Regions from separate parts of the Arthrobacter sp. Dra40 genome, predicted to be linked through region 1. Evidence: riboswitches for the same ligand, from Rfam matches in the RefSeq annotation. Region 1 holds a riboswitch; each other region holds the start of a gene.
What was found. A riboswitch is a leader RNA that binds a small molecule or an ion and turns the genes downstream of it on or off. The one in region 1 is predicted to bind thiamine pyrophosphate.
Positions count from the first base shown of each region.

Region 2: another riboswitch for thiamine pyrophosphate. It lies ahead of AC5RWT_RS18100 (ECF transporter S component); the one in region 1 lies ahead of AC5RWT_RS10630 (ECF transporter S component).
Region 3: another riboswitch for thiamine pyrophosphate. It lies ahead of AC5RWT_RS10970 (YkoF family thiamine/hydroxymethylpyrimidine-binding protein); the one in region 1 lies ahead of AC5RWT_RS10630 (ECF transporter S component).

Region 1 covers NZ_JBNHHB010000017.1:43,756-53,558, forward strand. The annotation lists gene AC5RWT_RS10590 (MFS transporter) at 1-772, opposite strand, end outside; gene AC5RWT_RS10595 (Na+/H+ antiporter subunit A) at 1,009-4,011, shown strand; gene AC5RWT_RS10600 (Na(+)/H(+) antiporter subunit C) at 4,008-4,481, shown strand; gene AC5RWT_RS10605 (Na+/H+ antiporter subunit D) at 4,478-6,100, shown strand; gene AC5RWT_RS10610 (Na+/H+ antiporter subunit E) at 6,097-6,657, shown strand; gene AC5RWT_RS10615 (MrpF/PhaF family protein) at 6,669-6,938, shown strand; gene mnhG (monovalent cation/H(+) antiporter subunit G) at 6,928-7,428, shown strand; gene AC5RWT_RS10625 (DUF4235 domain-containing protein) at 7,490-7,750, opposite strand; TPP riboswitch at 7,921-8,054, shown strand; gene AC5RWT_RS10630 (ECF transporter S component) at 8,098-8,718, shown strand; gene AC5RWT_RS10635 (ABC transporter ATP-binding protein) at 8,727-9,803, shown strand, end outside.
Region 2 covers NZ_JBNHHB010000046.1:14,817-24,619, reverse strand. The annotation lists gene AC5RWT_RS18140 (MFS transporter) at 1-561, opposite strand, end outside; gene AC5RWT_RS18135 (Na+/H+ antiporter subunit A) at 772-3,774, shown strand; gene AC5RWT_RS18130 (Na(+)/H(+) antiporter subunit C) at 3,771-4,244, shown strand; gene AC5RWT_RS18125 (Na+/H+ antiporter subunit D) at 4,241-5,863, shown strand; gene AC5RWT_RS18120 (Na+/H+ antiporter subunit E) at 5,860-6,420, shown strand; gene AC5RWT_RS18115 (MrpF/PhaF family protein) at 6,432-6,701, shown strand; gene mnhG (monovalent cation/H(+) antiporter subunit G) at 6,691-7,212, shown strand; gene AC5RWT_RS18105 (DUF4235 domain-containing protein) at 7,363-7,623, opposite strand; TPP riboswitch at 7,795-7,927, shown strand; gene AC5RWT_RS18100 (ECF transporter S component) at 7,971-8,591, shown strand; gene AC5RWT_RS18095 (ABC transporter ATP-binding protein) at 8,600-9,803, shown strand, end outside.
Region 3 covers NZ_JBNHHB010000018.1:27,847-37,649, reverse strand. The annotation lists gene AC5RWT_RS10985 (energy-coupling factor transporter transmembrane component T family protein) at 1-33, opposite strand, end outside; gene AC5RWT_RS10980 (ABC transporter ATP-binding protein) at 30-1,751, opposite strand; gene AC5RWT_RS10975 (ECF transporter S component) at 1,741-2,358, opposite strand; gene AC5RWT_RS10970 (YkoF family thiamine/hydroxymethylpyrimidine-binding protein) at 2,381-3,070, opposite strand; TPP riboswitch at 3,101-3,210, opposite strand; gene scpC (succinyl-CoA:acetate CoA-transferase ScpC) at 3,308-4,819, opposite strand; gene AC5RWT_RS10960 (LysR family transcriptional regulator ArgP) at 4,929-5,828, opposite strand; gene AC5RWT_RS10955 (LysE/ArgO family amino acid transporter) at 5,869-6,519, shown strand; gene AC5RWT_RS10950 (metallophosphoesterase family protein) at 6,542-7,066, shown strand; gene AC5RWT_RS10945 (DUF2795 domain-containing protein) at 7,115-7,309, opposite strand; gene AC5RWT_RS10940 (OsmC family protein) at 7,440-7,973, opposite strand; gene AC5RWT_RS10935 (transglycosylase family protein) at 8,407-9,123, shown strand; gene AC5RWT_RS10930 (long-chain-fatty-acid--CoA ligase) at 9,237-9,803, shown strand, end outside.

The DNA of each region.
Region 1 (9,803 bases):
CGATCAAGAAGAAAATCGTGTGCGGGCTGGAGCGGAAGATCGCCTTGATCCGGCGGAAGAGCAGCCCGTAGGACGCGAAGAAACCTAGCGACGCGGCCGCCGGCTGCCGAGGGATCTCCGGCACGGCAAACAGCACCGGCAGCGCGAACACCATGAACCAGACGGCGCAGAACACCGCCACCATGCGGATGTTCAGCCCGTCGTCCGCCGTGGCCCCGAACCAACCGCTTTCCGGCAGGACAAACCCGACGAGCACCAGCGCCAGCGCCACGACGCCGCCAACATAACCCATGGCCCAGCCGAAGCCGCTGACTTTGCCGATGGTCGACGGGGTGGAAATTTGCGTCAGCATCGCGTAGTAGTTCACATTCGCGAACTCGAAAAAGACGTTGGCCAGCGCGATCAGCGCTACGCCCAGGAACAGGAACCCCGGCGACGGGAAGACAAAGAAGCAGAGGCCGGTCAGCACCGCCACCGCCACACTGTTGACGCCAAGCCAGAACCTGCGGCGGCCGCCGGTGTCCGAGCGCTGGCCGGTAACCGGCGCCAGCAGCGCGATGGCCAGTCCGGCGATGGCCAGTCCGTAGCCGAGGACTTCCGAGGCGAACGCGTCGCCGCCGAATGCATCGCTGGTCAGGTAGACAGTAAAGACAAACGTTGTCATCACGGCGTTGAAAGCCGCCGAACCCCAGTCCCAGGACGCCCAGGCTAGGACGTGCTTCTTATTCAGCCGTTCCGCTGCCGCACTGCCCGCTTCTTGGGTTGCCGGCATACCGGCCGAGTCAGTCATACCGCGATGCTATCCGTTTCGCTCGGTGCGAACTTTGAGCAGCGCCGTCAGCCCCGTGAATCTTTGCCGAACAGTGCGTCTGAGGGCCTGGCGGAGGAGGCTTGGCGGCCGGATGCGACACCCCGGCGGGGCGGAGTCGTTTATGCCATGAGTAGAATGAAGCATGGCCTTGTTCGCCTAATCCTTGCCAAACTTGAAGGAAGTTCCGGAGTATCCCCGTGCTGATTGTGCTCACCCTGCTTTTTGCGGTGGCCTTTGTAGCGCCTTTGATTTTCCGGAAACTCGGTCGGTCAACCTTCTACATTCTGGCTGCGGTTCCCGCCGCCGGGTTCATCTGGCTGATCGCCACGTTCGGCAGCTACACCGGCGCGAACCAGAAAGCACTGAGCGGCGCTCCCAACGCTCCGCCGTCGGAAGTCTACTCCTGGGTGCCGGGCCTGCAGCTGGAGCTGGCGTTCCGGATGGACACGCTGGCCGCGGTCCTCTGCATCCTCATCCTCGGCGTCGGCGCCCTAGTGCTGTTCTACTGCGCCCGCTATTTCAAGGCCGACGATCCCGACATCGGTCCTTTCGGGGCACAGTTGCTGGCCTTCAGTGGCGCCATGTTCGGTCTGGTCACCGCCGATGACCTGATCCTGATGTACATCTTCTGGGAACTGACCAGTGTTCTCTCCTACCTGCTGATCGGGTATGCCAGGCACCGGCTGTCGGCGCGTAGGTCGGCGTTGCAGGCCTTGATAGTCACCACCTTGGGTGGCCTGGCCATGTTGGTCGGCATCCTGATGATTGGCCAGACCGCCGGCACTTACCGGATCTCCGAGATCCTCGCAGACGCCAGTTCGCTCATGGCCCACGGACAGATCATCGATATCGCCATCCTGCTGATGCTTGTTGGGGCGATCAGCAAGTCGGCGTTGGTGCCGTTCCACTTCTGGCTCCCGGCGGCAATGGCCGCGCCGACGCCGGTCAGCGCCTATCTGCATGCAGCGGCCATGGTGAAGGCCGGCATCTACCTGGTGGCCAGGCTGTCTCCCGGATTCTCCAGTACCGAGTACTGGCACGCCGTCGTGCTGGGACTGGGGCTGCTGACCATGTTGGTGGGCGGCTGGCAGGCTCTGCGCCAGCACGACCTGAAATTGATCCTGGCCTACGGCACGGTCAGCCAGTTGGGTTTTCTGACCCTCGTGGTAGGACTTGGGTCCCAGGAAGCCGCCTTGGCCGGCTTGGGCTTGTTGCTGGCCCACGGCTTCTTCAAGGCGACGCTGTTCCTGGTGGTGGGCATCATTGACCACCAGTCCGGAACGCGTGACATCCGCGAACTGTCCCATCTGTACCGCAGAGCCCCGAAGCTCTTTCTGGTGGCCTTAATCGGTGCCGCCTCCATGGCCGGCCTGCCTCCGTTGCTGGGCTTCGTCGCCAAGGAGTCGGTCTACGAAGCCTTCATCCACCGCGAGGAGGTCTCCGGTTGGGTGGGCGGTCTGCTGCTGGCCGGCATTGTGGTTGGATCCATCCTGACGTTCGCCTACAGTGCCCGCTTTATCTGGGGTGGGTTCGCGGCCAAACCCGGGCTGGAGGCCATCGAGTTCAAACCGGTTCCGTGGACCTTCCTGGCCGCGCCGGCGATCCTGGCCGTGGCCACCTTGTTGTTCGGGCTGTGGCCGGTTCCGGTGGAAGACGCAGTCGAGCCGTATGCAGGGCTTTTCCCGCTGGACACGGTGGCCACGCATCTAGCGCTCTGGCACGGATTGACCCCGGCGCTGGGCCTGACCGCAATCACCCTTGCCGCCGGCGTCGCCTTGTTCTTGCTGCGCACGCCGGTGGCCGCCTTCCAATCGAAGATCCACTTCATTCCGGAGGCCGACCGGATCTACCGCGGCATTATCGGTGCGCTGGACGAGGCGGCCATCTGGGTCACCGGCCGCACCCAGCGCGGTTCGCTGGTCTTCTATCTATGCGTGATCCTGATCGTCGCCATCGTGACGCCGTTGACCGCCGTCGTGCTGATGGATGCCCCGCTGCCGGAGAGCCTGGTGTGGTTCGATACGCCGGCGCAGGCCATCGCGGGGCTGATCGTGGCGGCGGGAGCGCTCGGTGCCATCCGCGCCAATAAGCGCTTCATGGCGGTGCTGATGGTTTCGGTGACCGGCTACGGACTGGCCTTTATCTTCGCCATCCAAGGTGCTCCGGATCTGGCCCTGACCCAAATGCTGGTGGAAACCATCTCCCTGGTGGCGATCGTGCTGGCGCTGCGTTCCCTGCCGGCGCGGCTGTGGCTGCGCACACCCGGCCGTTTCAAACTGCTGCGCGCCGTCATCGGCGCCGCCTTTGGATTGACCATGATCGTGATCGCGATGACGGCGATGGCAGCACGGACGGCAGATCCGGTATCACTTGCCCTGCCGAAGCTGGCCTACGAGGACGGCGGCGGCCGGAACATCGTCAACGTCATCCTCGTGGACATCCGTGCGTGGGACACGTTCGGGGAGATTTCCGTGCTGGCACTGGCAGCTACCGGCGTGGCAAGCCTGATCTTCATCCGCGGCCGCGGGGACAAGCGGCCGCCGTCCGTTGACGCCGTCGCCAGCGGCTCGGTGGGCCGCGGCTACGAAATGGTGGCGCACTCGGACCGCGAGGCAGCAGCCCTGGCGACCGCCCGCAAGTTCGCCGTTGTGCCGCGTGACGCCTGGCTCGTGGCCGGCCGGACCCTCGCGCCGGAACGTCGGTCCATCATCTTCGAGGTGATCACCCGGCTGCTTTTCCACTCCGTGATGATCTTCTCCGTCTACTTGCTGCTGGCCGGCCACAACCTGCCCGGCGGTGGGTTCGCCGGCGGGCTGCTGGCCGGCATTGCGCTCACTGTCCGCTATCTGGCCGGCGGGCGGGTCGAGTTGGCTGAAGCCACGCCCGTCAGCGCCGGCCTGCTGCTGGGCGTGGGGCTTGCCGCCGCGGCCCTGACGGCCGTCGTCCCGCTCTTCCTGGGCGGCCAGGTCTTCCAAAGCGCCATCATCGAGTTCAGCCTGCCGGTCTTCGGCGACCACAAGTTCGTCACCTCGACGATCTTTGACATCGGCGTCTACCTGGTGGTGGTCGGGTTGGTGCTGGACGTGCTGCGCAGCTTCGGCTCGGAAATCGACGAACGAACCGAAGAACGTACGTCGCGCAGCCGAAAAGCTTCAGAACTCCAGGCGCCGGCAACGATCGAGGAGGAGGTGTCCAAATGACGGTCAACCTGACATTGCTGCTGGTGATGGGCGTGCTGTTCGCAGTGGGCGTCTACCTGATCCTCGAACGTAGCCTGACCCGCGTGATGCTCGGCCTGATGCTGATCACTAACGGCGCCAACCTGCTGCTGCTTAGCACTGGTGGGCCGGCCGGGCTGGCACCGATCTTCGGCGTTGACGTCCCCGCCGAAACCTACAACGATCCGCTGCCGCAGGCCTTGATCCTCACGTCCATCGTGATTTCCTTTGCGGTCACAGCGTTCATGCTGGCCATCATTTACCGTTCCTGGGTGCTGGGACGGCAGGACGAGGTCCAGGACGATATCGAAGACCGCCGCGTGGCCAACCAGCCGACCTTCGATGCCGAAGACGACGCCGAAATTCCGGCGGAAACCACCGAGTTCGTTCCGCCCGACGAGGCGGAGGAAACACCTGCTACCAACAGGGCCCGGACGGAGAGGGAGAAGTGAACGCCGCACAGATTGCTCCGCTGGCAGTAGTCCTGCCGCTGCTGGGCGCTGCCTTGGCGTTCGTGCTGATCCGCCATCCCAATGCCCAACGCCGTACCGGTGCCATCACGCTGACCGTGACGCTGGCGCTGGAGGTCGTCATGCTGGCCTCGGCCTGGGCCAACGGCGCCCAGGCTGTGAATATCGGCGGCTGGATCCCGCCCTTTGGGATCACCATGGTGGTCGACGAGCTGTCCGCGCTGATGCTGGTGGTCTCCTCGGCCGTCAGCCTGGCGGTGCTTTTGTATGCCTCCGGCCAGGGCATGGCGGACAGCGACGAAGAGGGTCCGGTATCGATCTTCCACCCGACCTACCTGATCCTGGTGGCTGGTGTGTCCAACGCCTTCCTGACCGGTGACCTGTTCAACCTCTATGTGGGCTTCGAAATGCTGCTCACGGCCAGCTACGTGCTGATGACTCTGGGAGGCACCAGCCCGCGCATCCGCGCAGGGGTGACCTACGTCGTCGTCAGCGTCATCTCCTCGATGCTGTTCCTCGTGTCCATCGCGATGATCTACGCGGCGACCGGAACCATCAACATGGCCGACCTGGCGATCAAGCTCGGCGAGTTGGATCCGTCGATGCAGATGACGCTGCACCTCATGCTGCTGGTGGCCTTCGGCATCAAGGCGGCGGTCTTCCCGCTGTCCTTCTGGCTGCCCGACTCCTACCCGACGGCGCCGGCGCCGGTCACCGCGGTGTTCGCCGGCCTGCTGACCAAGGTCGGCGTCTACGCCCTGATCCGCACCGAGACGCTGCTGTTCCCGGGCGACCGGCTGAACACGTTCCTGATGGTGGTGGCCGTGCTGACCATGCTGGTCGGCATTGTGGGCGCCGTGGCCCAGATCGACATCAAGCGCATGCTCTCCTTTACGCTGGTCAGCCACATCGGCTACATGGTGTTCGGTTTGGCGATGTCCTCGGTGGTGGGTCTGGCCGCAGCCGTCTACTACGTGGCGCACCACATCACGGTGCAGACCAGCCTGTTCCTGGTGGCAGGCCTGATTGAACGCCGCGGCGGCACCACCAACATGGACCGGTTGGGCGGCCTGGCCAAGCTGTCGCCGATGCTGGCCATCCTGTTCTTTGTGCCGGCCATGAATCTGGCCGGGATCCCGCCGTTCTCCGGCTTCCTGGGCAAGATCGGCTTGGTGCAGGGAGGCGTGGACCTGGGCACTCCGATCGCTTGGGTGCTGGTGGCGGGCAGCATGATCACGTCGCTGCTGACGCTGCTTGCCCTGGCCCGGGTCTGGAACCGCGTGTTCTGGCGGCGCCCGGAGGACGCCGAGCACCCGGATCCGGTCCTGGTGGCTACCAAGCCCGACGGCTCGGCGGTACGAACCACCCGCCACGTGGAGGAGCGTCCGCACGGGCGGTTCACCGGGCGGGGCATCGTCCAGTTGCTGCCCATGCCGATGGTCTGGCCGACGATCGGGCTGGTGGCGATGGGCGTTGCCCTGACGGTATTCGCCGGGCCGCTCTTCGACCTGAGCGACCAGGCTGCGCGGGAGATGCTGCAGCGCACGCCGTATATCGAGGCGGTCCTCGGCGAGGGCGCGATGCAGGGGGTTGCCCCGTGAGGAAACCGCGCATTTCCATCTGGGTTGAGCTGCCGCTGCTGGCGTGGCTGGTCTTCCTCTGGGGTGCCTTGTGGCAGGATTTCAGCCCCGGCAACCTGATCTTCGGTTTGTTGATCGCATTGGTCATAGTGAACCTGTTCTATCTGCCGCCGGTCGAACTCAGCGGGCGCTTCAATCCACTGGCGGCGGTGGTCTTCGCCGCGACCTTCGTCTGGAAAGTGGCCGTAGCGAGCTTTGAAGTGCTCTGGCTGGCCCTGACCACCGGCCCCAAGCTGCGCAACGCGGTGGTGGCGGTGCACCTGCGAAGCCACTCGGACCTGCTGGTGACGGCCACCGGGCACGCCATCTCGTTGATCCCGGGCAGCTTCGTGGTGGACGTTGACCGGTCCACTTCCACGCTCTACCTGCACGTGATCGACGTAGCAACCAAGGAAGCCGCCGAGGACTTTCAGGCCGAGGTACGGAAGATCGAGGCGGGCCTGATCAGGGTGATGGGGACCAAGGAAGAACTGGAACTGGTCAAGGCTGAAGGCACCGGCAGAGGAGGAGCAGCGTAAACATGGAAATCATGCCGGTTGCCCAAATCATCGTCAGCGCGGTCCTGGCCCTGGCCTCGGTGCTGGCGCTGGTCCGCCTGGTCCGCGGGCCCTCGCTGTTGGACCGGTTGCTGGCCATCGACGTGCTGCTGGCGGTTGTCTGCGCCGGACTGATTGTGGACATGGCTGCCAAAGGCCACATGAACAATCTGACGCTGGTCGTGGTGATCTGCCTGGTCGGCTTCATCGGCTCGGTCGCCGTGGCCCGCTTCGTCACCGATGGGCGGCCGCGTGAACACTGACCTGATCCTCGACATCGTCACCGCCGCCTGCTTGATCACGGGCTCGGTGATGTCCTTGGCCGCGGGCATCGGCCTGCTGCGGTTCCCGGATGTGCTCTCCCGGATGCACGCCGCCACGAAGCCGCAGGTGTTCGGTTTGCTGCTGCTACTGACCGGCTTGGGGCTGCAGCTCGGCAACTGGGCGGCCGTGCCCCTGCTGCTCATCGCTTGGCTGTTCCAGCTGCTCACCGTGCCGGTCTCGGCACACATGGTGGGCCGCGCCGGATACCGCACCAAACACTTGCGCAGGGAAATCCTCAGCGTGGACGACCTCGACGCGGTGGTGGAAGCGGCAGCCGAAGAAGAGCCCGACGCGGAGATCGACGCCGGTGGCGTCGGAGCCGCAGAGATCGACCCGGTAGAGGGCGACGCCGCAGAGATCGACGCCGCTGCGACCGCGGCCGGTCCAGTCCGGAATGAGCAGGACTCTACCGGCACGCACAAGGACTAGAGAGCAGCGGGGACGGGGCCGCAGCCCCGTCCCCGCCAGCGCGTCCGCCGAACGTGCCGCTTTAGACGATTTCCGGCGTCTTCTCGTAGTGCAGGACTGCCTTTGCGGTGGCCCGCTTGAGCAGGACCTGGATCACCCGTCCCACCGTGCCGGAGACCGCAGCGAAAACGAGAGCAGAAGCCACGCTGTTCTCCAGGTCATCGTCGGCCTGGGGTGCGTCGCGGCCGGTGACCTTCTTCCACGCGTAGCCCAGCAGGTGGGTGGCTGCCAATCCCGCACCAATACTTACCAGGGTGCCTAAGAGCCTCAATATAACGGTCATGCCTGCTCCTTCCCGGGGCGCTGCGTCCCCGTGTCATCAGCTCTGCCGCTCCCAGCCTACTGCCCGGCACCGGCCCGGCCCGCTGCCGTCGTGCATTTTCCGCGGGATGGTGGCTGAATGGGCCCGCCGGGCCGGGCGAGTGTACACTGGTGCGTGCTGCTAGACAGCACCGATAACGACAGGGGAGCGTCCGACCGACCGGCACACGCCGGACACCGGGAGGGACGCTGAGAGTGCGGAGAGACCGCAGACCCTCGAACCTGCTCCGGTTAGTACCGGCGAAGGGAGTCGAGTTCTCGGGGCGCGCCACACGGCCGCCCTCCCCTCCTGCACCCAGGAGGATTGAAGTGAGTACCGTTTCGAATGCACCGACCACGCCCACTCCCGCGCGCAAGCAGCGCTACGGCTGGCGGGTGGTGGACATCGTCGTCGCCTCGGTGGTGGCCGTGGCCGTCGGCGTCATTTTCTGGGCCTGGTCGGCGGCGTGGCCGCTGATCGAGGGCCTCACCGTTGCCTTCCCACCCTCTGCCGGCCTCTACACCGGCGGATGGCTGATGGCCGGCGTGCTGGGCGGGCTGATCATCCGCAAGCCCGGCGCCGCAATCTACTGCGAGATGCTGGCAGCCATCGTCTCCGGCCTGCTGGGCACCAGCTTCGGCATGAGCGTGCTGGTGTCCGGCCTGATCCAAGGCCTGGGCGCAGAATTGGTCTTCCTGCTCTTCCTGTACCGGAAGTTCAACCTGCTCGTGGCGATGCTGGCCGGCCTCGGTGCCGGCCTGGCGCTGTCGATCAGCGAGAACATCCTGTACAACATGCTCTGGGCCCCCGAATGGCAGCTGGCCTATGTGGGCTTCGCCGCCGTGTCCGGTGTGGTGATTGCCGGGGTGCTGCCCTGGCTGGCGGTCAAGGGCCTGGCGAGGACGGGCGTGCTGTCCTCCTTCGCGGCGGGCCGCACGGCAGACGTCTGAGCCGTTCCATGGGACTGCAGAGTACGACGGCGGTGCCCGGCCCGGTGCCGGTTCTCGCCGAGGTGTGGGGCTGGCGGCATGCCGGCCGTAAATCACCGGCGGTCAGCGGGGCCAGCTTCAGCATTGCTCCGGGTGAGCGGGTCTTGTTGCTGGGTGCTTCCGGCGCCGGGAAGTCCACGCTGCTGCACGCCATGGCGGGCGTGCTGGGCGACGACGGGGAAGGCGAGGAAGCTGGGCGGCTGACCGTGGCCGGGCTGCGCCCCTCGGAGGCCCGAGGCCGGGCCGGGCTGGTGCTGCAGGATCCGGAAAGCCAGCTGGTGCTGGCCCGGGTGGGGGACGAGGTGGCCTTCGGGGCGGAGAACCTGTCCGTGCCGCGCGCAGAGATCTGGGGCCGGGTCCGCGAATCCCTGGCCGATGTTGGACTGGACGTGCCGTTGGACCATCCCACCGCGGCCCTCTCAGGCGGCCAGAAACAGCGGCTGGCTCTGGCCTCGGTGTTGGCCATGCGGCCGGGACTGCTGCTGCTGGACGAGCCGACCGCGAACCTGGACCCGGACGGCGTGCAGGAAGTGCGCGACGCGGTGGCCCGGGTGCTGGACCGGACCGGCGCCACCTTGGTGGTGGTCGAGCACCGGGTGGCAGTCTGGGCGGACGTGGTGGACCGGGTGATCGTGCTGGCGGCCGGAGGCGGCGTGTTGGCCGACGGCCCGCCGGACAAGGTGCTGGCCGAAAGCGCCACTCGCGCCCGGCTGGTCCAGGCCGGTGTCTGGGTTCCCGGACACACTCCCCGGCTCAAGCTGCCCGCCGCTCCGGCTCCCGGCGGCCCCTTGCTGCAGGCGGTGGGATTGGACGTGGCCCGAAGCCGGAAGACCGGGCCGGTGCTGCGCGGCGTGGACCTGGACCTGCACAGCGGACAAGCCCTGAGCATTACCGGGCCCAATGGTGCCGGCAAGTCGACGCTGGCCCTCACGCTGGGCGGCCTGCTGGCGCCCGCCCGGGGGGAGCTGTCCGCCACCCCTTCGCTGCACCGCGGCGCGGCGCCGTCCCCGGTGAAATGGAAGTCCGCCCAGCTGGTGGCCCGGATT
Region 2 (9,803 bases), on a different contig from region 1:
TTCCGGCAGGACAAAACCGACCAGCACCAGGGCCAGCGCGGCGACACCACCGACGTAACCCATGGCCCAGCCGAAGCCGCTGACTTTGCCGATGGTCGACGGCGTGGAGATCTGCGTGAGCATGGCGTAGTAGTTCACATTCGCGAACTCGAAGAAGATGTTGGCCAGCGCAATGAGTCCCACGCCCAGGAAGAGGAAGCCAGGGGAGGGGAAAACGAAGAAGCACAGACCGGTCAGTACCGCTACCGCCACGCTGTTGACCCCCAGCCAGAACCGGCGGCGCCCCCCGGTGTCCGACCGCTGCCCGGTCACCGGCGCCAGCAGGGCGATGGCCAAGCCGGCGACAGCGAGTCCATAGCCGAGGACTTCGGAGGCGAAAGCCTCGCCTCCGAACGCATCGCTGGTCAGATAGACGGTGAAGACAAACGTGGTCATGACCGCGTTGAAGGCTGCCGAGCCCCAGTCCCACGAAGCCCACGCCAGGACATGCTTCTTGTTCAACCGCTCCGCAGCCGCCCCGCCCGCGTTTTGTAGTGCCGGAACACCGGCCGAGTCAGTCATACCGCGATGCTATCCGTTTCGCCGGCCGCGAACCCGGTAAAGCGCCGGGAGCGCCGTGAATCTTTGGCCAACATGCAGTTCCAGGCCCTCCAACGGGTGGCGAGGCCGTCGGCCGGAGCGGTCCGCGGCATCTATGCCATGGGTAGAATGGACCGCATGGCCCCGTCCGTCTGATCCTTGCCCCAGCAAAAGGAAGTTCCGGAGTATCCCGTGCTGATTGTGCTCACCCTGCTCTTTGCGGTGGCCTTCGTAGCGCCCTTTATTTTCCGGAGACTCGGGCGGTCAACGTTCTATATTCTGGCTGCCGTTCCCGCCGCCGGATTTGTCTGGCTGATTGCCACCTTCGGCAACTACACCGGCACGGACCAGACCGGTGTGGACGGCGCCCCGAACGCGCCGCCGTCGGAAGTCATTCCCTGGGTTCCGGGCCTGCAGCTGGAACTGGCGTTCCGGATGGACACCCTTGCGGCGGTGTTGTGCATCCTGATCCTGGGTGTCGGTGCCTTGGTGCTGTTCTACTGCGCCCGCTACTTCAAGGCCGACGACCCGGACATCGGTCCTTTCGGCGCCCAGCTGTTGGCTTTCAGCGGCGCCATGTTCGGTTTGGTCACCGCCGATGACCTGATCCTGATGTACATCTTCTGGGAACTGACCAGCATCCTTTCGTACCTGCTGATCGGCTATGCCCGGCACCGTCTGTCGGCGCGCCGGTCCGCCTTGCAGGCATTGCTGGTGACCACGTTCGGCGGTCTGGCCATGCTGGTTGGGGTGCTGATGATTGGCCAAACCGCCGGCACCTACCGGATCTCGGAGATTCTCGCCAACGCCGGGTCGCTCGTGGCGCACGGCCAGATCATCGACATCGCGATTCTGCTGGTTCTCATCGGGGCCATCAGCAAGTCGGCTTTGGTGCCTTTCCACTTCTGGCTCCCGGCGGCCATGGCGGCACCGACCCCGGTCAGCGCCTATCTGCATGCCGCGGCCATGGTGAAGGCCGGCATCTATCTGGTGGCCCGGCTGTCGCCCGGATTCTCCAGCACCGATTACTGGCACGCCGTCGTGCTGGGACTCGGGCTGCTCACCATGCTGGTGGGCGGGTGGCAGGCCCTGCGCCAGCACGACCTGAAGCTGATCCTGGCCTACGGCACGGTCAGCCAACTGGGGTTCCTGACCCTGGTGGTCGGACTTGGCTCACGGGAAGCCGCGCTGGCCGGTCTGGGCCTGTTGCTGGCCCATGGCTTCTTCAAGGCGACGCTGTTCCTGGTGGTCGGCATCATTGACCACCAGTCCGGCACCCGTGATATCCGCGAGCTGTCCCACCTGTACCGCAAAGCACCCAAACTGTTCGTCGTCGCCTTAATCGGTGCCGCGTCCATGGCCGGCCTCCCGCCGCTGCTGGGGTTTGTTGCCAAAGAATCGGTCTACGAGGCCTTCGTCCACCGAGCGGATGTCACCGGCTGGGTCGGGGGCGTGCTGCTGGCCGGAGTTGTGGCCGGATCCATCCTGACCTTCGCCTACAGCGCCCGCTTCGTCTGGGGCGGGTTCGCCGCAAAACCCGGCTTGGCGGCCATCGAGTTCAAGCCTGTTCCCTGGGCCTTCTTGGCGGCTCCCGCCGTCCTGGCCGTGGTCACGGTGCTCTTCGGAGTGTGGCCGGCACCGGTTGAAGCAGCTGTGGCGCCCTATTCGGAACTCTTCCGGCTGGACACTGTTGCCACGCACCTGGCCTTGTGGCACGGACTGACCCCGGCCCTGGGTCTGACCGTGATCACCCTCGCGGCCGGCGTCGCCCTGTTCCTGCTGCGCACCCCGATTGCCGCCTTCCAAGCCCGGATCCATTTCATTCCCGAAGCGGACCGAATCTACCGCGGCATCCTCGGCGTGCTCGACGAGGTTGCCATCTGGGTCACGGGCCGCACCCAGCGAGGCTCGCTGGTTTTCTACCTGTGCGTGATCCTGATTGTGGCGATCGTGACTCCGCTGAGCGCCGTCGTTCTCATGGAAGCGCCGCTGCCGCAGAGCCTGGTATGGTTCGACACGCCTGCCCAGGCCATTGCCGGAGTGATGGTGGCGGCAGGCGCGCTGGGTGCCATCCGCGCCAACAAGCGCTTCATGGCGGTGCTGATGGTTTCGGTGACCGGCTACGGGCTGGCCTTTATCTTTGCCATCCAGGGAGCTCCCGATCTGGCCCTGACCCAGATGCTGGTGGAAACGGTTTCGCTGGTGGCCATCGTGCTGGCGCTTCGTTCCCTGCCGGCCAGGTTGTGGCTGCGCACTCCGGGACGTTTCAAACTGCTCCGCGCCGTCATTGGTGCGGCCTTCGGCCTCACCATGATGGTGATCGCCATGACGGCGATGGCCGCGCGGACGGCAGCTCCGGTGTCCCTGTCCATGCCGCAGCTGGCCTACGAGGGCGGCGGCGGCAAGAACATTGTCAACGTCATCCTGGTGGACCTCCGGGCGTGGGACACGTTCGGGGAGATCTCCGTGCTGGCGCTGGCGGCGACCGGTGTTGCCAGCCTGATTTTCATCCGCGGCCGCGGGGACAAACGTCCCCAGCCCGTCGATGCTGTTGCCAGCGGTTCGGTGGGGCGCGGCTACGAAACTGTGGCGCATTCGGACCGTGAGGCAGCAGCCTTGGCGACCGCCCGCAGATTCGCCGTCGTACCGCGTGATGCCTGGCTGGTGGCCGGCCGAACGCTGGCGCCGGAACGCCGTTCGATCATCTTTGAAGTGATCACCCGGCTGCTCTTCCATTCGATGATGATTTTCTCCGTGTACCTGCTGCTGGCCGGCCACAACCTGCCCGGCGGCGGATTCGCCGGCGGCCTGCTGGCGGGTGTCGCGCTGGCCATCCGCTACCTGGCCGGTGGCCGGATTGAACTGGCGGAGGCTACCCCCATCAGCGCGGGCCTGCTGCTGGGCCTGGGGCTGGCCGCCGCGGCGTTGACCGCCGTGGTCCCGATCTTCCTCGGCGGCCAGGTATTCCAGAGCGCCATCATCGAGTTCAGCCTGCCGGTCTTTGGCGACCACAAGTTCGTCACCTCCACGATCTTTGACATCGGCGTCTATCTGGTGGTGGTGGGCCTGGTCCTGGACGTGCTGCGCAGCTTCGGCGCGGAAATCGACGAACGCACCGAGGAACGTACCTCCGGCCGCCGCAAGAGTGCGGAACTGACAGTACCTGCAACGATCGAGGAGGAGGTGTCCCAGTGACTGTTAACCTGACGCTGCTGCTGGTGATGGGCGTCCTGTTCGCCGTGGGCGTCTACCTGATCCTCGAACGCAGCCTGACCCGCGTGATGCTTGGCCTGATGCTGATCACCAACGGTGCCAACCTGTTGCTGCTCAGCACGGGAGGGCCAGCGGGACTCGCGCCGATTTTTGGCATGGACACTCCCCCCGAGGCCTACAGCGACCCGTTGCCGCAGGCCCTGATCCTCACCTCCATCGTGATCTCCTTCGCCGTCACCGCGTTCATGCTTGCCATTATTTACCGTTCCTGGGTGCTGGGCCGGCAGGACGAGGTCCAGGACGATATCGAAGACCGCCGCGTGGCCAACCAGCCGTCTTTCGACGCTGAAGACGACGCGGAGATTCCCGCAGAGACCACCGAGTTCGTCTCGCCGGACGAAGCCGACGAAATGCCCGCCACCACGAAGTCCCGGATGGAGAGAGAGCAGTGAACGCCGCAACGATCGCGCCGCTGGCAGTTGTCCTGCCGCTGCTGGGCGCTGCCTTGGCGTTCGTGCTGATCCGTCATCCAAACGCCCAGCGCCGGACCGGCAGCATCACGCTCACGGCAACTCTGGCACTGGAGATCGTGATGCTGGCCTCGGCATGGACCAACGGTGCGCAGGCCGTGCACCTCGGCGGCTGGATGCCCCCCTTTGGCATCACCCTGGTGGTGGATGAGCTCTCAGCCCTCATGCTGGTGGTCTCCTCAGCCGTCAGCCTGGCGGTGCTTTTGTATGCCTCGGGCCAGGGTATGGCGGACAGTGACGAGGAAGGTCCGGTCTCGATCTTCCACCCGACCTACCTCATCCTGGTGGCCGGGGTTTCCAACGCGTTCCTGACCGGCGACCTGTTCAACCTCTACGTCGGCTTCGAAATGCTGCTCACGGCCAGCTATGTGCTGATGACCCTTGGCGGCACCAGCCCGCGCATCCGCGCCGGAGTGACCTACGTCGTCGTCAGCGTCATTTCCTCGGTCCTGTTCCTGGTCTCCATCGCGATGATCTATGCGGCGACCGGGACCATCAACATGGCCGATCTGGCAGTCAAGCTCGGCGAACTGGATCCGGCAACGCAGATGACGCTGCATCTGATGCTGCTGGTCGCCTTCGGCATCAAGGCGGCGGTCTTCCCGCTCTCCTTCTGGCTGCCCGACTCCTATCCGACGGCGCCGGCTCCGGTCACCGCGGTGTTTGCCGGCCTGCTGACCAAGGTGGGCGTCTATGCCATCATCCGCACCGAGACGCTGCTGTTCCCGGGGGACCAGTTGAACACCTTCCTCATGGTGGTCGCGGTGCTGACCATGGTGGTGGGCATCCTGGGCGCCGTGGCACAGATCGACATCAAGCGGATGCTTTCCTTCACGCTGGTCAGCCACATCGGCTACATGGTGTTCGGCCTGGCCATGTCCTCGGTGGTCGGGCTCGGGGCGGCGGTCTACTACGTGGCGCACCATATTACGGTCCAGACCAGCCTGTTCCTGGTGGCCGGCCTGATCGAGCGCCGCGGCGGCACCACGAACATGGACCGGCTGGGCGGCATGGCGAAGCTGTCGCCGCTGCTGGCCATTCTGTTCTTTGTGCCGGCCATGAACCTGGCCGGCATCCCGCCGTTCTCCGGTTTCCTTGGCAAGATCGGCCTCGTGCAAGGCGGCGTGGAGCTGGGCACCCCGGTCGCCTGGGTCCTGGTGGCAGGCAGCATGATCACGTCACTGTTGACCCTGCTCGCCATGGCACGGGTTTGGAACCGTGTGTTCTGGCGGCGCCCCGAGGACGCGGAGCACCCGGACCCGGTGCTGGTGGCTACCAAGCCGGACGGATCGGCTGTACGGACCACCCGCCATGTGGAGGAACGTCCGCACGGACGGTTCACCGGGCGGGGCATCGTTCAGCTGCTGCCGATGCCCATGGTCTGGCCGACCATGGGGCTGGTGGCGCTGGGCGTGGCCTTGACGGTCTTCGCCGGACCCCTGTTCCAGCTCAGCGACCAGGCAGCGCAGCAGATGCTGCAGCGCACACCGTACATCGAGGCTGTCCTGGGCCAGGGCGCCGTGCAGGAGGGCGGCCAATGAGGAAACCACGCACCTCCATTTGGGTCGAGCTGCCGCTGCTGGCGTGGCTGGTCATCCTCTGGGGCTCCCTGTGGCAGGATTTCAGCCCCGGCAATCTGATCTTCGGTTTGCTGATCGCCCTGCTCATCGTGAACCTGTTCTTCCTGCCGCCGGTCGAACTCAGCGGACGCTTCAATCCACTGGCTGCAGCCGTCTTCGCCACCACGTTCGTGTGGAAGGTGGCGGTGGCGAGCTTCGAAGTGCTCTGGCTGGCCGTGACCAGCGGGCCCAAGCTGCGCAACGCTGTAGTGGCCGTGCACTTGCGGAGCAGTTCAGACCTGCTGGTGACGGCTACCGGCCATGCCATCTCGCTGATCCCCGGGAGCTTTGTGGTTGACGTGGACCGGTCGACCTCCACGCTGTATCTGCACGTGATCGATGTGGCCACCGAGGAGGCGGCCGAAAACTTCCGCACAGAGGTGCGGGAGATCGAAGCCGGCCTGATCCGGATGATGGGCACGAAGGAAGAACTGGAACTCGTCAGGTCCGAAGGTTCCGGCAGAGGAGGTACAGCGTGAACGGGGAGGTTATGTCGGTTGCCCAAGCCGTCGTGAGCGCGGTGCTGGGCCTGTCCGCAGTACTGGCGCTGGTCCGCCTGGCGCGCGGGCCGTCGCTGCTGGACCGCTTGCTGGCCATTGACGTGCTGTTGGCCATCGTCTGCGCAGGACTCATCGTGGACATGGCTGCCGGCGGACACCAGAACAACCTGACGTTGGTTGTGGTGATCAGCCTGGTTGGTTTCCTCGGCTCGGTGGCCGTGGCCCGGTTCGTGACAGACGGGCGGCCCCGTGAACACTGACTTCATCCTCGATGTTGCGACTGCCGCCTGCCTCATCACCGGCTCGGTCATGTCCTTGGCCGCAGCCATCGGCCTGCTCCGGTTTCCGGACCTGCTCTCCCGCATGCACGCTGCCACCAAACCACAGGTCTTCGGCCTGCTGCTGCTGTTGACGGGACTGGCGCTGCAGCTGCGCAGCTGGGCTGCGGTGCCGGTGCTGCTGATTGCCTGGCTGTTCCAGCTGCTCACCGTGCCGGTCTCCGCCCACATGGTGGGACGGGCCGGGTACCGCACCAAGCACCTGCGCAGGGAAATCCTCAGTGTCGACGACCTCGACGCGGTGGTGGAAGCAGCTGCCGGGGACAGTTCCACGGATTCCGACAGCGCGGTAGCCGTCAGCACCGACAAGGGAAAGGCTGCGGCAGTTGGCAGCCGCCAGGACCGCGGGCCGGGGGAGCAGCATGGTGGTGCCGCGCCGGCCGCCGCTCCTGCCAGGGACAGCGTGGGCGGCACCGGGCCGGACCAGGAGTAGGCCGCAGCCCTGGTCGGAATGACATCGGGGACGAGGCCGCAGCCCTGGTCGGAATGACATCGGGGACGAGACCGCAGCCCCGTCCCCGAACAGGCTCCGCTGACGGTGCCGTTTCACACCCCGCCAACGGGCCGATCGAACCTGGTCCCGTTAAACCAAGTCCCGGGTTTTCCCGTAGCGCATGACAGCCTTGGCAGTGGCGCGCTTGGTCAGCACCTGAATCACGCGCCCCACGGTGCCGGACACCACGGCGAAGACAACCGCTGCCCGCAGGCTGTTCTCCAGGTCATCGTCGCTCTTGGGTGCATCTTTTCCGGTAAATGCCTTCCACGCTAATCCCAACAGCTGACTGGCTGCCAGGCCGGCGCCGATGCTCACCAGCGTGCCCAAGAGTTTCAACACTACGTTCATGCCCGCTCCCTTCCGGGGCGCCGGGGCCCCGTCTCATCTGCTGTTCCGCTCCCCAGCCTACTGCCCGGCGCCCCGCCCGGACCGCCGCCGTCGGGCAATGTCCACGCGCCTGCGGCCGAATGTGCCTGCCGGGGCCGCGAGTGTAGACTGGTGCGTGCTGCTTGACAGCACCTATTACGACAGGGGAGCGTCCGACCGCCCGGCCTAGCCGGCTCACGGGAGGGACGCTGAGAGTGCGGAGAAACCGCAGACCCTCGAACCTGCTCCGGTTAGTACCGGCGAAGGGAGTCGAGTTCTCGGGGCGCGCCGCAAGGCCGCCCTCCCCTCCTGCAACCAGGAGGATTCCCATGAGTACCGCTTCAAATGCACCGACCACGCCCACTCCCGCCCGGAAGCCGCGCTACGGCTGGCGGGTCGTGGACATCGTGGTCGCCTCGGTGGTCGCCGTGGCCGTCGGTGTCATCTTCTGGGCCTGGTCGGCGGGCTGGCCGCTGATCGAGGGCCTGACCATCGCCTTCCCGCCGTCCGCCGGACTGTACACCGGCGGCTGGTTGATGGCCGGCGTGCTCGGCGGGCTGATCATCCGCAAGCCCGGCGCTGCCATTTACTGCGAGATGCTGGCCGCGGTGGTCTCTGCGCTGTTGGGCACGAGCTTTGGCATGACCGTCCTGGTTTCCGGCCTGATCCAAGGCTTGGGCGCGGAGATCGTCTTCCTGCTGTTCCTGTACCGCAAGTTCAATCTGGGGGTGGCGCTGCTGGCCGGTTTGGGCGCAGGCCTTGCTCTGTCCATCAGCGAGAACGTCCTCTACAACATGCTCTGGGCCGCCGAGTGGCAGTTGGCTTATGTGGGCTTCGCCGCGGTGTCCGGCGTCGTGATTGCCGGGCTGCTGCCGTGGCTGGCGGTCAGGGGACTGGCGAAGACGGGCGTGTTGTCCTCCTTTGCTGCCGGCCGCTCCGCCGACGTCTGAGCCGTTCCATGGGACTGCAGGGTACGACGGCGGGGCCAGGCCCGGTGCCGGTCCTCGCCGAGGACTGGGGCTGGCGCCATGCCGGCCGTAAGGAGCAGGCGGTGCGCGGTGCAAGTTTCAGCATCGCGCCCGGCGAACGGGTGCTGTTGTTGGGCGCTTCCGGCGCCGGCAAGTCCACTCTCCTGCACGCCATGGCGGGGGTTCTGGGCGACGAGGGCGAAGGCGAAGAGACCGGGCGGCTGACCGTTGGCGGTGTCCGCCCCTCCGCGGCCCGCGGCCGGGCCGGCCTGGTTCTGCAGGATCCGGAGAGCCAGTTGGTGCTGGCCCGGGTTGGCGACGAGGTGGCCTTCGGAGCGGAGAACATGTCGCTGCCGCGCGCGCAGATCTGGGGCCGGGTGCGCGAGTCCTTGGCCGACGTCGGCCTGGCGGTGCCGCTGAACCACCCCACCTCCGCACTCTCCGGCGGCCAGAAACAGCGGCTGGCACTGGCCTCCGTGTTGGCCATGCGGCCGGGGCTGCTGCTGCTGGACGAGCCGACTGCCAACCTGGACCCGGACGGTGTGCAGGAAGTGCGCGATGCCGTGGCACGGGTGCTGGACCGCACCGGGGCCACCCTGGTGGTGGTCGAGCACCGGGTGGCCGTCTGGGCGGATGTAGTGGACCGGGTGATTGTGCTGGCAGCCGGAGGCGGTGTGCTCGCCGATGGGCCGCCGGATCAGGTGTTGGCCGAGCGGGCGACCCGCGCCCGGCTGGTCGAAGCCGGCGTCTGGGTTCCCGGGCACACCCCGCAGCTGGACCTGCCTGCCGCACAGCCGCCGGGCGGCCCCTTGCTCCGGGCCGCGGCGCTGGACGTGGCGCGTACCCGGCGGGCCGAACCGGTGCTGCGCGGCGTGGAGCTGGACCTGCTGTCCGGCCAGGCGTTGAGCATCATCGGCGCGAACGGCGCCGGCAAGTCCACGCTGGCCCTGACCCTTGCCGGCCTGCTGCTCCCGGCCGGAGGGGAACTGTCCGCGACGCCGGCGTTGCACCGCGGCGCGGCCTTGTCCCCGGCTAAGTGGAAGTCGGCCCAGCTGGTGATTCGGATTGGCAGCGTCTTCCAGGAGCCGGAACATCAGTTCCTGACCAGCACAGTGATTGACGAACTGGAGTTCGGCCCGCGCCGGGTGGCCAGGCTGCCCGAGCGGGAAGTCCGCGGGCGCGTGGACGAAATTG
Region 3 (9,803 bases), on a different contig from region 1:
GGTAGTGAAGGCCGCGGCGGCTGCGGCGCTCACGCCCGGCTCCCGGACAGCCGCTGCACGGTGGCCCCGCCGGATACTGCCGCATCCAGCCGGTCAAGGACGCGGCGGATTTCGCGGTCCGAGTCGAACTCTGTGAGCAGCCAGTCGAGCAGCGGCGGCAGCCTGAGGCCGGCTCGCGCCAGGACATCCGGGTCGCGCAGGACGTCGAAGACGGCGCCGTCGGCAATCACGGTGTGCTCGGCGACGACGACGGCGCGGTCGGCCAGCGCGGCGACGGTGCGCAGGTCGTGGCTGGAGAAGAGAATGGCGCTGCCGCCGGCCGCCGCCTGCTTGAACGCGCTGGCGGTGGCAATCGTGTCCCTTCGGTCCAGGCCGAACGTCGGCTCGTCCGCCAGCAAGGACGGCCGTTCGTGGGCCAGCATGGCGGCCACGCTCAGGCGGCGCTTCTCGCCGCCGGACAACCGGAAGGGGCTCTGGTCGGCCAGATGGGTGAGCCGGTGCTGTTCCAACAACTGGTTGAAGAAGTCCGGCGGAGCATCGGGCAGTCCGTGCCGGACTTCCTCCGCTACGGTATGCGCCACGAACTGGTGTTCGGGGTTCTGGAACACTATGCCGGGGCGGGCACCGAGCACCGTTCCTTCGGCGGGCGGGAGGAGCCCTGCGAGGGTGAGCAGCAACGACGTTTTGCCCGTTCCATTGGCTCCCAGCAGGGCCGTGATCTCCCCGCGCCTGAGCTCGACGTCCACGTTTCTGAGGATGGCCGGTTCCGCCCCGGCCGCGCGGCGGAGCCGGTGCTTCTTCCGTCCGGCGCCGCGTGAGACTGAGACATTCTCTGCGGCGAGGACCGTGTCGCCGACACCGGGCGCGTCTGGAGCGCCGCCGTCGTGGTCGGGTAGCGCCAGAGCGCGGAGGGCGGAGCGGACGCCCGGCGAGTCGAGGCCGCCGGCCAGACCGGTGACCGCCAACAGCTCCGTTTCCAGCGGTAGCCAGCATCCGCGTGCATTGAGCCGGCCGGCGCTGCCGGCCAGCACCGCCGCGGTGGCGCCGTCGGCCAGGACCTGGCCCTCGTCGCCGAGCACGATCGCCCGGCCCGGCAGCCCGGCAATTCCCGCCCGGCCAGCGTAGTCGTCGAGCCGGTGTTCGACCAGCACCACAGCCGGACCGTAGGCGGCTGCGGCTGCGTCAATCGCCTGACGTACGGCGGTGAGGCCGGCCGGATCGAGCATGGAGGTCGGCTCATCGAGCAGCAGGAGGGCCGGTTCGGCGATCAGGCTGGCCGCCAGTGCCACCCGCTGGCCCTCTCCGCCGGAAAGCTTGTCCGTCTGCCGCTGCCGCAGACCGGCCGCACCGACCGCCGCGAGTGCGCGGTCGATGCGCGCCGATATCTGCTCCGGCGGCGCGGCGCGGTTCTCCAGTGGGAGGGCCAGTTCCTGTTCAACGTCCGGCAGGCAGACGCCGGAGGAGGGGTCCTGGGCGAGGACCCCGACCTGGCGCGAGAGTTCGACGACCGACGCGTCGGCGGTGGCCGTCCCGTTCACGGACACGCTGCCCGTTAGCGTGGACAGCACCGTGTGCGGAACCACCCCCGTGATCGCCTGCAGCAGCGTGGATTTTCCGGACCCCGAAGCCCCGAGCACGATCAGGTGCTCGCCCGGTTCCAGCCGCAGCGTGACCCCGCGCAGCACGGCGGCGTCACGCCGTGGAAACTCCACAGATACGTCGTGGAGCACCAGGACAGGCTCAGCGGGCATTGGCCTTGCCCAGCCGGGCCCGCCCGATCGCGAAGTTGTCCACCACGCCCGTCTTCGCCAGGGCGTCGACAATGACCTTCGCCAGCAGCCCGCCCAGCACCACCCCGGAAATGAGGTGGATGACCAAACGGGTGAAGAACAGGTCCTGGCCATACCAGCCGGACCGGAAGGCCGAATAGAAGAAGACCAGACCGGCACCGAGCAGGCCAGACAGGGCGTAGGTGAGCCAGCTGTAGGAACGGTAGCGGGTGGCCGCGAACGGGATTTCACTGCCGATGCCCTGGATCGCGGCCGCGATGAAGAGCAGCGGGCCCACCGCCGAGCCCAGGAACACGACCTCGATCACCGAGGCCAGAACCTCGGCGATGACGCCGGCAAAGGGACGCTGGACGATGGCAATGGCGATCGGCGCGACCAGCAGCCAGCTGCCGGCAAGAAAGTGCTGCGAGAGGTCTCCGGCGGGCCCCATCAGGAGCGACAGGGCAGTCCAGGCCTGGACGAAGACCCAGTAGAGGAAGCCGAAGACGACGCCGAGGACGACGAGCAGGACCAGGTCCTTCAGGCTCCAGGAAGACCGTGTGCGGGCAGGACCAGATGATGTTGACATGGGGGTTCCTTCCGGGCCAGCGTCAGGACGCACTGGGGCTGTTGATGGACAGGGTGGCGTGCGTGACAACGTGCTGGACGGATCGTCCAATCAGAATCCAGCCAGCGGCGATGGTCTGCAGGACCTGGGCGACGTCTCCGTCCAACCGGGTGACGTAATGGTCTTCGGTGACGGTCACGCCGGTGGACTTGGCGTAGTCGATGGCGGTGTAGATGTCGCGCATGTGGTCCGCTGTGCCAGTGCCAGTGCCAGTGCCAGTGCCGGTTCCGCCGTCGGCGAGCGGGTAGATCGCCCAGTCTGCCGCCGCCTGGATGCCGGTCGGTTCCAGTTGCGGGATCTCCGAATGCAGAACTGCGCCACCCTCGGGAATCTCGCAGCTGACACCGCCCGGGCAGCCACGGGACAGATGGACGGCGGCCGAAACGTGCGCTCCGCTGCGCCCGGCCCCGGCAATCACTTGGCTCAGATAGCGCATGACGTCCTGCTCGGCCCCGGAGACATAGGTGCTGACTGTCCCGGTCTGCACATCGAGACCCGTGGCGTCTGCGCGCCGCAGCGACCCCAGAATGACGTCGACGTAGTCATCGGCCATGACAGCCAGGGTCAGTCTGGCCCCCACGCCGAATTCACGCGGCGTCGCCGTGAAGGATGTTCCGGCGTTGACGGGGGAAGGATGGTTTGCCGCCGTGGCGGCAGCGTCAGGTGTTCGCATTGTCGCGCCCTTCTGTTGATTGAACAGGGCACGGGTGTGAGGGTTGCTCCCTGCGCTGGCATGATCCAGATCAGGTTCAACGGTCGAAACTTGAGAAGTTTCCTCTCAGCCCGGTTCACCGGACTCCCGTGTACAAGCCAGCAGCCTACAGGCAGGCTCACCGGGTGGCGAAAGCCCGGGAGTATGACGACGTCATACTCCCGGGCCGACCTGCTAGATCCGCTGCGGTGGCTGAACCTAGGGGCGCATGCTTCCCGTCTCCACGAAGCGCTGGTGCCAGGACAACGCCTCGCCGAGCAGGTGCGGGGTGTGCTTGGCAAAGCTGTCCCGGCAGGCGCGGTCGAAATAGTCCTGCAGCAGCGGCCGGTAGTCCGGATGCGCGCAGGTTTCGATGATCTTGCGGGCGCGCTGCTTCGGGGCCAGCCCGCGCAGGTCGGCCAGGCCGTATTCGGTCACTACGATCATGGTGTCGTGCTCGGTGTGGTCCACATGGCTGGCCATCGGCACGATGCTGGAGATCTTCCCGCCCTTGGCCGTGCTCGGCGACATGAACACGGACAGGTAGCCGTTCCGGGCGAAGTCGCCGGAGCCGCCGATGCCGTTCATCACCTTGGTGCCGGCAATGTGGGTGGAGTTGACGTTGCCGTAGATGTCCGCCTCGATCATGCCGTTGAGCGCAACGCAGCCCAGCCGCCGGATCAGCTCCGGGTGGTTGGAGATCTCCTGGGTGCGCAGGATGATGCGCTCGCGGTAATAGTCGACGTTGCCGTTGAACTCTTCGACCCCGGCCTGGCTCAGGGAGAAAGACGTGGCCGAGGCCATCCGCAGCACGCCGTCCTTGATCAGCTTCAGCATGCCGTCCTGGATGACCTCCGTGTAGGCGGTCAGGCCGCGGTACCCGCCGGCGGCCAGGCCTTCCAGTACCGCATTGGGGATATTGCCGACGCCGGACTGCAGCGGCAGGAGCTTGTCCGTCAGGCGGCCGCGCTGGACCTCCTGGTCCAGGAAGTCCAGCAGGTGGCCGGCAATCTGCTGCGAGGTCTCGTCCGGCGGATTGAACGGGGAGTTGCGGTCGGGGGCGTCCGTGTGCACGATGGCCACGATTTTCTCCGGGTCCACCTGCAGGTATGGTTCGCCGATCCGGTCGTCCGGGTGCAGCAACTGGATCGGTTTCCGGTTCGGCGGCAGCGCGGTGCCGTAGTAGACGTCGTGCATGCCCTCCAGCTCGGCCGGCTGCGCGCTGTTGACCTCCACAATGACCTTGTCGGCTTGTTCCAGCCAGGTCTTGTTGTTGCCCACCGAGGACGACGGGATCAGCCGGCCGTCTTCAAGCATGCCGACCACTTCCACGATGGCCAGGTCCACGTCGCCGAAGAACCCGTACCAGGTGTGCTGGGCGACGTGGCTGAGGTGGATGTCGATGTAGTCCAGTTCGCCGGCGTTGATGCGTTCGCGCAGCGCTGGGTCCGATTGGTAGGGCAGGCGCAACTCCATGCCGTCCACCTTGGCCAGCGCGCCGTCGAGCTCGGGGGCGGTGGAGGCGCCGGTCAGGACGCGGATCTGGAACTTCTCGCCCGCCGCATGGGCGGATTCCATCCGGGCCGCCAGCGCCTGCGGCACGGCCTTCGGGTAGCCGGCCCCGGTGAACCCGCTCATGGCCACCGTCATGCCGGGTTTGATGAGTTCGGCCGCCTGCTCGGCGGACATTACGCGCTCGAGCATGCGGGCATTGCGAATGCGGTCTTGCATTATGCCCCTTCGTCAGGATCTTCCCCTCCACCTTAGGCGTCGGTCACAGATGTCCGGGCCTTGGTGACGGGCGGAAGCGCCGCACGGAGCCGGTCCTGCGCCCGGCGAACTACGGCCGGCGCAGTTGTTCCGCCGCTGTCTGCCGCACGCAGGCGGAGAGTTCATCGAGGATCGGTGAGCTGATTTTCCAGCGCTGCCAGTACAAGGGGACGTCCACCGGCAGGTCCGGGGCCAGTTGGCGGAGCGTGCCCCGGCGGAGGTCCGCCTGGCACTGTTGTTCCGGCAGCAGGGCCCAGCCGATGCCCAGCCGGACGGCGGCCGCAAACTCCCCGGAGGCCGGCATGTAGTGGCGGGGCGCGGCCAAGTCGTCACCCGTCAGCGTCTGGTAGAAGCGCTCCTGCAGGTCGTCCTTGCGGTCGAAGTCCAGCACCGGCGCCGCACCCAGCCACGCCCAGTCGTGGTCCGGCGTCCCGGTGGGCCGCCAATGCTCCAGGTACTCGCTGCTGGCCACCGCCCGGTAGCGGAGCGAGCCGAGGGCCTCCACCGAGCAGCCCTGGACCGGTTCCGGCGTGGCGGTCACCGCCGCGGTCACGCGACCCGACCGCAGCAACGAGGTGGAATGCTGCTCGTCTTCACGGTGCACCTCGAAGAACACGCCCCGGTCGCGCGGCATCCGGGCCAGCGCCCCCAGGAACCACGTGGCGAGCGAATCGGCGTTGACCACCAGCGGCAGCGTCATCCCGGTCACGCTGCCGCCGAGTTCGCGCTGCGCATCGGCCTGCAGCACCCGCATCTGGCGCGCCAGCCGGAGGACCACGTCGCCGGCAGCGGTCGGCTGGACCGGGGTGGTGCGTTGCAGCAGGACCTGCCCGGCCGTTTGCTCCATGGCCTTGATCCGCTGCGAAACGGCGGAGGGAGTCACATGCAGCACACGGGAGGCGGCATCAAAACTGCCTTCTTGAACGACGACGGCGAAGGTCGCCAGATGCTCGGATTGGAACGTTTGCATAAGCTCATCTTACGGATCCTAAGTTTTCTTAGCTGTATTGATGTTGGCAGCTCGGATAGCGTCGACTGCTGTGACTACCGCTATTGCCCCCACCGTACTGCTGGGCCTGGGCACCGGATTGGCCCTCATCATCGCGATCGGCGCCCAGAATGCCTTCGTGCTGCGCCAGGGGATCCGGGGCGAACACATCGGCGTCGTCGTGCTGATCTGTGCCGTCTCCGATGCGGTGCTGATCGCCGCGGGGATCGCCGGAATCGGTGCGGTGATCGAGGCGGCCCCGGCGGTGGTGGACGTGATCCGGCTTGGCGGGGCGGCCTTCCTGCTGGCGTACGCCGTCTTCGCCGCCAAACGGGCCATCAAGCCGGGCGCGCTCACCGCCGCGGAGAATCAGCGCGGCGGCGGGTTGGCCTCCGTAGCAGCCACCGCCCTGGCGCTGACCTGGCTGAACCCGCACGTCTATCTGGATACGGTCCTGCTGCTCGGTTCCATCGCCAACACCCAGGGCGCGGAGCTGCGCTGGTCCTTCGGCGCCGGAGCGGTGCTGGGCAGCATGGTCTGGTTCGGTGCCCTTGGGTTCGGCGCCCGGCTGCTGCGCCCCTTCTTCGCCCGGCCCGGTTCCTGGCGGATCCTGGACGGGCTGATCGCGGTGGTCATGCTGGCGCTGGGGCTGCGGATGGCCTTCGGCTTTTGAGCGGGTGTGCAAGGATGCCGGTATGGTCAGCAAGCTCCTGTTCCTAGCGGACACCCACGTGCCGAAGCGTGCGCGGCGACTCCCGGAGCAGGTCTGGGATGCGGTGGCCGCGGCCGACGTGGTGTTCCACGCCGGCGATTGGGTCACCGCCGACCTGCTGGACGAGCTGGAGCAGCGTAGCCAACGGCTGATCGGCGTGTACGGGAACAACGACGGCGACGACCTGCGCTCGCGCCTGCCGGAAACCGCCGCCGCAACCGTTGCGGGCGTTCGCTTCGCCATGATCCACGAGACAGGAGCGGCGAAGGGCCGGGAACAGCGGTGTGAGGCGCGCTTTCCCGGCGTGGATGTGCTGGTGTTCGGGCACAGCCACATCCCCTGGGACACCACCTCGCCCGGGGGCCTGCGGCTACTCAACCCGGGGTCGCCGACCGACCGCCGCCGCCAACCGGTCTGTACCTACATGACGGCGACGGCCGACGGCGGCAGGCTCATTAACGTCAAGCTGGTACCGGTGGACAAGGCTGCCGGCCGCACGGACAAGTAGGACGCCGGGAACTCGTCAGCCCCACATTGCGGGCCGGAATCCAGCATGCTACTTGCCGGAAACCGCCTTGCTGACCTCGGCGGGGCTCTCATACTGCTTGTCGGGAAGATTCCTGAGCGCCGACAGCACGTCGTCGCCGGCGCCGGAGTCCTCGGCATTCTTCACCAAGTCGGCGGCGGAGGCGGGGTAGTCCACGCCGCCTAGTGCCTTCTGGATGTCAATGGGGCTGGGGTTCTCTGCCATGGAGGTTTCCTTCCGGTGGGCTAGGGGCACCACGCTACGCGCTGGGCCGCGCACTGGGAAGGCCCCCGCTGGCCGCTGCCCGCGGGCGCCCAGTACCACCCGGGGCGCGGAGCGCTGCCGGAGCCGCGGCCTACGGGAGGTGCGGCGCACCGCCGTCGTCGTTCTGCTGGACGCGCTGCACGGAGAGCGCCGGGGGTGCCGCCAGCGTTTGGTAGACCACGCAGTAGCGCTCGGTCAGCCGAAGCAGCGCCTCCAGATCCGCGTCGCCGGCGTCGCTGACCAGGTCGAAGCGCACGCGGATGCGTTGGAAGCCGACGGGAGTGTCCTTGTCCACCGCCAGCGTTCCGCGGAAGTCCAGGTCACCCTCGGCATGGACACGGCCGGTTACCTCCAGCCCCAGCGACGCCGCGACCGCCTGCAAGGTCACTCCGGCGCACGCCGCCAGGGCCTGCAAAAGCATGTCCCCGGAACAGGCCAGGCTGCCGTCGCCACCCGTGGCAGGGTGCAGTCCGGCTGCAACCAACGCTCGCCCGGTAACCACGGAACAGCTGGTTCCTTCACCAAGTTCGCCCTCAGCGTAAAGCGTGATCATCGCCGCCTCGGGCTGCTGCCGGTATCTGGTCTTCAGCGGGGCCTGGATGGCCCGCAGATTCGTCGTAGCCACGGAACCATCATGCTCCCGTAAACGGTCGGTGTATACGGGTGTCGCAGGTCGTCAAAACCGCATGGATACGCGGCCAATCGCCTGTCCGCGCCCTCGCCACACTGCGCAGTCATGCGCCCCGGCGGCAGCGCAGATGCGGAAGGGCGGTCGGCGCACACCAGTGGCCGCTTGGGAAGGTAAGCGTGCTTAGTCTTGATCCCCGCAGACCGGGTGGAATGACACGCCGAGAGCCGATCACGGTTTTGCAACGTTAGTTACTTTCCGGTAGCGTCCTCCGGGTGCGCAGGTCAGATGGCCGCGCCAGGGGGTGCCGGAATGTTCGGCGCGATCCATCCAAGTAAATATGCCCGGACGCTGCCCACGCCTTTCGCCGTCAGAATGGCAGACGTCCACATGACCTCGATCTATACGAGTGGCTGACGGCGGCGCAGGGATGTCCGGGGACGGACTGAGCGTAAGGCGGCCTCAGCGGAGCATTGTGAACTCAAACAAAAACAAGAACCTCAGTCGTGCCCTGCGTGGCGGCCTGGCCGCCTTGGCCCTGACCGGCGCCAGCATGGCCATGATCGGACCGGCGGCAAACGCCGCCGATGGGGCCACCTGGGACGCCCTGGCCGAGTGCGAGTCGGGCGGCAGCTGGAGCACCAACACCGGCAACGGCTTCTCGGGTGGCCTGCAGTTCACTCCGAGCACGTGGGCAGCTTACGGCGGCGCCGGCTCGGCAGAGAATGCCAGCCGTGCGGAGCAAATCGCGGTCGCAGAAAACGTCCTGGACGGCCAGGGTTGGGGTGCATGGCCGGCCTGCTCGGCCAAGCTGGGACTGTCCGGCGGCGGCGGAGGATCGCAGGTGAGCAGCCAGTCTGCTGACATCCAGCAGGCGCCGGTCCAGCAGGCTCCCGTCGCCGAGGCGCCGGTTCAGCAGCAGGCCCCGGTCCAGCAGGCTCCGGCTCCCGCAGCCGCCCCCGCCGTCGAGGCTCCGGCCGTGAGCGGCGAAACCTATGCCGTCCAGTCCGGTGACACCTTGGCCACCATTGCTGAGTCAATGGGACTCCAGGGCGGCTGGGAGGATCTGTTCGCGGCCAACACGGACACCGTGTCGGATCCGAACCTGATCTTCGTGGACCAGGTTCTGCAGGTTCCCGCGCAGTAATTTCCACGCCGTGAAACGCCCCGTTCTCCCCCGGAGGACGGGGCGTTCACAGCAGGCAACGCGGCCGTGACTCATAGACTGGCATGAACCGAGTGAGAGGACCGGCCGCCGCTATGCCCACTATCGAGAACCGTCCCTGGCTGCAGAATTACCAGTCCGGGGTGCCTGCCGAAATCGAGATGCCAACCGAGTCGCTCTCGCACATGCTGGACGACTCGGTCCGCAGGTTCGGGAAGCGGGCGGCCTTGGACTTCTTCGGGGCGTCCACCAGCTACCGAGAGCTGGGCCGCCAGGTCGACCGGGCAGCCGAAGGCCTGCGCAGGCTGGGCGTCGGCCCGGGCAGCCGCGTGGCGCTGATCCTGCCCAACTGCCCGCAACATGTGGTGGCCTTCTACGCAGTGCTGCGGCTGGGTGCCGTCGTCGTCGAACACAATCCGCTGTACACCGAGCGCGAGCTCCGGCACCAGTTCGAGGACCATGGCGCCACGGTCGCCGTCGTCTGGAACAACGTGGTGGCCAAAATCCAGGCGTTTCCCGCCGCCCTTGCCGTCAAGAAGATCGTCTCGGTGGATTTGGCCCGCGCCCTGCCGCGGGCCAAGCGGCTGGCCCTCAGGCTGCCCATCCCCGCCGCCAGGAAATCCCGCAAGGCGTTGACCGCCTCGGTGAAGAACACCATTTCC